Regions from separate parts of the Lactococcus garvieae subsp. garvieae genome, predicted to be linked through region 2. Evidence: predicted binding sites of a transcription regulator. Region 2 holds the regulator's gene; each other region holds the start of a gene.
The links. The regulator CtsR, encoded in region 2, represses protease genes until heat stress. The targets are predictions, from matches to a motif close to TTGGTCAAAAAAGGTCAAANA.
Positions count from the first base shown of each region.

Region 1 (2,276 bases), 860 kb from region 2:
AATACCACGTAAGATTGTGATTGTCTCATCTACAGAAGGTTCATCAACTTTAACAGGTTGCATCCGACGCTCAAGCGCTGCATCCTTTTCAATAATTCGATATTCATTGAGTGTTGTTGCTCCAACAAGTTGGAGTTCGCCACGTGCTAAAGCCGGTTTAAGGATATTTCCGGCATCCATATTTCCTTCTCCAGCAGAACCTGCGCCCACAATCTCATGAATTTCATCAATGAAGAGGATAACATCATCACGTTTACGGATCTCTTCCATCAGTTTTTGCATGCGCTCTTCAAATTGTCCACGCACACCAGTACCTTGGACGAGACTGACAACGTCAAGACGAATAACTTCTTTATTTTGTAATTTTTGTGGTACGTCACCGTCAACGATTTTTTGGGCTAATCCTTCAACAACTGCTGTTTTACCAACACCAGGTTCTCCGATAAGAACAGGATTATTTTTTGTCCGACGATTCAGAATTTCGATGACACGCGTAATTTCAGAATCACGCCCAATAACAGGATCGATTTCCCCACGACGTGCAGCATCAGTGATGTTGACCCCGAATTCTTCGAGAAGTCCTTTAGGTGCTTGGCCTCCACGAGGATTTTGTGGGCCTCCTGGGCCTCGACCTCCGGCTTGTGTTGGAGGGGTCATTGTCCGACCTTGATCATTTCCATGTAAAGCTTGGAAAATATCTGGGAACGGATTAAAAGGATCGTCATTATTCGAAATATTTGTAGCTCCAGCAAACAAGCTTTCTTGACCACCTGATTTCATAATTTGATAACAGTTTTGGCATAGATCCACTTGCTTACGCTGGCCATTCACATTTGTATAAAGGTGAATTGTCGCTTCGTTTATTTTACAATTTTGGCAGAGCATCTCTTCCTCCTTCTTTGTGGTTACGTCTTTTCTTTATTTTAACTTATTTTTTTAGAATTAAAGAATCATGTCTGGTTGCTTCTATTTCAAGTTTGACCTTTTTTGACCTTTAATAATTTTTATTATATCACTTCTCTCAAATTTATCAAATCTTTTGTACTCTATTCTTTTCCAAGAATAAGAAAAAACTCTTCGACATCTGTCGAAAGAGTTTTTTTATATTACATAAAGTCACGCAATGGTTTGCTGCGACGAGGATGACGTAATTTCTTAATCGCTTTTGCTTCAATTTGACGAATACGTTCACGTGTCACTTTAAATTGTTTACCAACATCTTCAAGTGTGTGCATGCGGCCATCATCTAAGCCAAAGCGCATACGCAACACGTTTTCTTCACGGTCTGTCAAGGTATCCATAACTTCATCAAGCTGTTCACGAAGCAAGATACGGTTTGTATAGTCTACTGGACTTTCAATCACATCATCTTCAATGAAATCTCCAAGGTGTGAATCGTCTTCCTCACCAATAGGTGTTTCCAATGATACAGGTTCTTGCGCAATTTTTAAGACTTCACGAACTTTATCAGGTGTCATATGCAATTCTTTACCGATTTCTTCTGGTAAAGGATCACGACCCAATTCTTGTAAAAGATTACGTTGCACACGGATTAACTTATTGATTGTTTCAACCATGTGGACAGGAATACGGATTGTACGTGCTTGGTCAGCAATCGCACGTGTGATTGCTTGACGAATCCACCATGTCGCATAAGTTGAGAATTTGAAACCTTTAGTATGGTCAAATTTGTCCACAGCTTTCATAAGTCCCATGTTTCCTTCTTGAATCAAATCCAAGAATTGCATGCCACGTCCTGAATAACGCTTTGCAATTGAAACAACCAAACGTAAGTTGGCTTCCGCAAGCATTTGTTTGGCAAATTCCGCTTCATCTCCGCCTGCAACGATAGCTTCCGCAAGTTTTGTTTCTTCTTCAAGTGAAATCAATGGGTAACGTCCGATTTCCTTAAGATACATACGGACAGGATCATCAATACGGACATTTGTCACGATTTCATCCATTGCATTATCATCAAGCTTTTCTTCTTCTTCAGCTTGCAAAGCTAATGGACTAGGATTTCCATCTTTGTCAACAATGGAAATACCCGCATCTTGGATTTGTTGAAGCAAATCTTCGATAGCTTCCGCTTCCAAACCAAACTTCACCACAAGCTCATCTGTAATTTCATCATCTAAAGCTTCTTCAAGAGGTTTACGTTTTGTAATATAAGCTGCTACTGCTTTATCAAAAGCCTTGTTGTCAAAGGTATCCGAATCTTTAATATCGACTTTCTTGGCCGCTTTTTCTTTAACAGAAGTTACCTGCTTAGAACC
Region 1 covers NZ_CP118950.1:1,576,951-1,579,226, forward strand. Annotated here, with positions in the region: gene PYW30_RS07855 (ATP-dependent Clp protease ATP-binding subunit) at 1-885, opposite strand, end outside; gene rpoD (RNA polymerase sigma factor RpoD) at 1,107-2,276, opposite strand, start outside.
Region 1: a site for CtsR is predicted at 975-995, ahead of PYW30_RS07855 (ATP-dependent Clp protease ATP-binding subunit). Genes of this name have one in related genera too.

Region 2 (2,276 bases):
CAATATATTTTTGATATTCTTGATAAGTAGTAGCACCAATAAGTTGAAACTCGCCACGTGCTAATGCGGGTTTTAAAATGTTTGAGGCATCATTGACAGAGTCCATGCCTCCCCCAGCACCAATAATAGTATGGAGTTCATCGATAAAGACGATAACATCTTTATCATGTGTCACTTCATCCACAATAGCTGTCAAACGATCTTCAAATTCACCACGGAACTTCGTCCCCGCTACGACCATCGCCATATTCAAGGCCATGATACGACTGCCGCGTAAACCTACAGGAACATTTCCTGCAGCCACACGTGTGGCAAAGCCCTCAATAATGGCTGACTTACCAACGCCTGGTTCACCAACAAGAACGGGATTATTCTTTGTTCGGCGACTCAAGATATGGATAAGACGTTCGACTTCACGCTCTCTCCCAATCATTGGATCAAGCTTGCCTTCACGCGCTGCTTTTGTCAAATCTGTCGAGACTGTATCTAAAGTAGGTGTTGTTGTTGTTTCGGACACCTTCCCCGACAGGTTTCTTTTCGAAGCAGGGGTCACCGCTTTACGGCGTTCTGGCACTCGTAAATATGCTTTTTGCTCTAACTTTTTACGGAGGTTAACGATATTAATGTTTTGCTCACGTAAAAGTTGTCCTGCAAAGCTGGCTTCATTTGCCAACAGCATATACAAGAGATGCTCTGTCCCAATACGGTTTTTATCGTTATTTTGAGCCAATGCTCGGGCTTGCTCAATAATCGTTTCAACTCTTGGGCTAAGCTTTATGTCTGATTTTTTTGTCTTCACTTGACTTGAAAAATCTTCGATGTCGATTAACATCTCTTCCAAATCAATCTTTTCTGAATTAAGTAGCGTAAATGCCAATGAAGCCGGAACCTCAGCCAAGGCAGCCAATAGGTGCGAGCTTTCTACCCAAGCGTAGTTAAACTTATGCGCATAGTCGACAGACTTCTCAAGCACTCTAACAACTTGTGGTGTAAAGTCCTTTTCATTAAATTTCATCATCACGATCCAATCTCTGTAGTATTTTTATCATCATTTGCGCTCGACAACTGTTAGAAATATCACTATCAGCTAAAAGCAAAAGGAGAAGATTACCTTCTCGTTCAGTCAAAATGTTTTCATCAAATAAAAGTTGCAAGATATCTTGCGCCATACCTTCGGTCAAGTTGGCAGGCAACTTCTGTGCTAAATCAAGCAAGAATTCATGCTTTGCCGAATAATGGTATTTGAATATTTTGATATAGCCGCCACCACCACGCTTTGACTCAACATCAAAGCCTTTAGATGGGGTGAAACGGGTTTTAATCACATAGTTAATTTGCGAAGGAACCACGTCAAATTGACTGGCTAAATCTGCACGTTTAATCTCAATCTCACGTGCCTCTTCGAGCAGTTTTCGCAAATAAGCTTCGATAATATCTGAAGTATTTTGGGCAGACATAGAACCTCCAATCTTTGACCTTTATTGACTATTATATCGAAAATTTTAATTTTTTACCAAAAATAGTGGCTGAAATGCCTCTAAAATAAAAAAATCTGCTAAAAGGCAGACTTTTTTTATTTTATTTTACATCAACGATCTTAACTTCGATTTCACCCATAGGCAATGGAATTTTTACCACATCACCAACTTTACGGCCAATCAAAGCTTGAGCGATTGGAGATTCATTTGAAATTTTACCTGAAAATGGATCAGCTTCAGCAGTACCAACGATTTCGTACTCTTCTTCTTCGTCATCTCCAACTTCTTGGAAGACAACTGCTTTACCAAGGGCAACTTCATTTTTATCAATATTGGCATTGTCTACGATTTCAGCGTAACGAATCATTGTTTCCACAGTTGAAATTCGACCTTCGATGAAAGCTTGTTCATCTTTTGCTGCTTCATATTCTGAGTTTTCTGAAAGGTCACCGTAGCTGCGTGCAATCTTGATGCGTTCAATAACTTCAGGGCGTTTAACCAATTTAAGGTTATCTAATTCTTGTTCTAGTTTTTCCAGACCTTCTTTGGTCATGGGGAAAGTTTTTTCTACCATTTTTTATCCTTTTTAAATTTCTAATTAATTACCCGACGCAATCGCATCATTGACATACTTTTGAACATTGATGTTTTGCTCTTCAAGTGTTTGTGCAAAGTAAATCTTACCTTCAACGTCTGCTACGAAATAAAGATAATCATTCGCAGTTGGGTTAAGTACTGCTTTGATTGACGACAAGCTTGGACTCACGATTGGGCCAGGACCAAAACCTGGATACAAGT
Region 2 covers NZ_CP118950.1:387,766-390,041, reverse strand. Annotated here, with positions in the region: gene PYW30_RS02015 (ATP-dependent Clp protease ATP-binding subunit) at 1-1,015, opposite strand, end outside; gene PYW30_RS02010 (CtsR family transcriptional regulator) at 1,005-1,457, opposite strand; gene greA (transcription elongation factor GreA) at 1,579-2,052, opposite strand; gene mltG (endolytic transglycosylase MltG) at 2,077-2,276, opposite strand, start outside.

Region 3 (2,276 bases), 590 kb from region 2:
TTAGCCACAAGTATTAATGTAAACCCCGTAATTATTCGAAGAGTATTACAGCAATTGAAAGCTAATGAATTGGTGCATGTTGTGCGCGGAAGCGGTGGAGCTGCAATCGCCAAACCAGTTGAAGACATTAGTTTATTTGATATTTATAATGCGGTTGAGGTCATTAATAAAAAAGGCTTGTTCCATTTTCACGAACATCCTAGTCCAGACTGTTCTGTCGGCAAAAATATCCATCAGGTGCTTGATGGTAAGCTTGATTTAATTCAAAAAGCGATGGAAGACCAAATGAAGGCGATGAGTTTACAAGAAGTCATTACCGATATTGATCATTATGTGGCAATAAATCCTTAAGAAACCAAATCGTTGACATTTATTAAAAGCTTATGTAGAATTAGTTGTAACAAAAATTATTACAACGAAAAAGACATGGAGGTCTAATATGAAATTAGCAGTAGTAGCAGCAAATGGTAAAGCCGGTCGTCTTATTGTACAAGAAGCAGTAGATAGAGGGTTGGATGTAACAGCGATTGTACGAAGCGAAAACAAAACAGTAGCTCCGTCTTCTATTCAGAAAGATTTATTTGATTTAACCAAAGAAGACATCAAGGATTTTGATGTTCTTATCGATGTTTTTGGAACATGGGCAGAAGATAGCTTGGAGCAACATACCACTTCCATCCAACATCTTGCTGATCTTGTTGAAGGTACAGATAAACGCTTGTTGATTGTTGGTGGTGCTGGAAGTCTTTATCTTAATCCAGAACATGATTTAGCACTTTATCAATCAGAAGGCTTCCCAGATGCTTTCAAACCATTGGCAACAGCTATGTCTGATTCATTAGCTGCATTGAGAAAACGTCATGATGTTAAATGGACTTATGTAAGCCCTGCAGCTGATTTCCAAGCAGAGGGTGAAAAAACAGGTGACTATGTGGTTGCGGGCGAAGAATTTACGGTTAATGACAAAGGGGAAAGTGTGATTAGCTATGCAGACTATGCGAAAGCGATGATTAATATTGCGTTGGAAGGAAATTATGTCGGACAACGTATCAGTGTTTTCCAAAAATGATAAAAATAAGAGGGATTTTCTTGAAAAATTCCTCTTATTTTTATATGAAAATTTATGAGCAAATAGTTTGACCTTTACTGACCAAAAGAGTATAATTAAGAGGTAGTAAGAAAAATGAGAAAAATACTACATTACTATGAAATGAATCGAGGTGCATTATGGACATCGAAAAAATGACAACAAGTATGCAAAAATCGCTTTATGAAGCGCAACAAATTGCGCAGACTCGCCATCATCAAGCGATTGAAATTCCACATTTATGGCGAATATTTGTACAACCGAACAGTTTTGCCTTTAATTTTTACAAAGATTCAGAAATTAACATTGAAGAATTTACGAAAGTTATTGAAAAAGAAATAGACAAAATTTCTTCTGTTGAGGGAAGTAATATTACCTATGGTCAAAATATTAGTGCAGATCTTTTTAATCTGTTCAATGCAGCAGATAAGATTGCCAAAGATCGGGGTGATGAATATCTCTCCACTGAAATTGTACTCTTGGCCCTTTTTGAGTTAAAGAAAAATCCTTTAACAGAATATCTGGTGAGCCAGGGAATGAATAAAGAAAAAACAAAATTAGCAATTGAAAACCTACGAGGAGGTGATAAAGTGACAAATCAAAATGCTGAAGATACATATAAAGCACTTGAAAAATACGGTGTTGACCTTGTAGCTCAAGTGAAATCAGGAAAACAAGATCCGGTAATCGGCCGTGATGAAGAAATTCGTGACATCATTCGTGTCTTATCACGTAAAACAAAAAATAACCCCGTTCTGATTGGTGAACCTGGTGTGGGTAAAACAGCCATTGTTGAAGGACTTGCGCAACGTATCGTCCGTAAAGATGTGCCTGAAAATCTAAAAGATAAAACGGTATTCTCTTTAGACATGGGTGCACTTATTGCAGGGGCTAAATACCGCGGGGAGTTTGAAGAACGTCTGAAAGCTGTACTCAATGAAGTTAAAAAGTCTGACGGACAAATCATTCTCTTTATTGATGAGTTACACACGATCGTCGGTGCGGGTAAGACGGAAGGTTCAATGGATGCTGGTAATCTTTTGAAACCGATGCTTGCACGTGGTGAATTGCATTTAATCGGTGCAACAACTCTGGACGAGTACCGTAAATATATGGAAACAGACAAAGCTTTGGAACGTCGTTTCCAAAAAGTTCTAGTAACTGAACCAACAGTTGAAGATACTATTTC
Region 3 covers NZ_CP118950.1:975,761-978,036, forward strand. Annotated here, with positions in the region: gene PYW30_RS04865 (Rrf2 family transcriptional regulator) at 1-351, shown strand, start outside; gene PYW30_RS04870 (SDR family oxidoreductase) at 440-1,069, shown strand; gene clpB (ATP-dependent chaperone ClpB) at 1,228-2,276, shown strand, end outside.
Region 3: a site for CtsR is predicted at 1,134-1,154, ahead of clpB (ATP-dependent chaperone ClpB). Genes of this name have one in related genera too.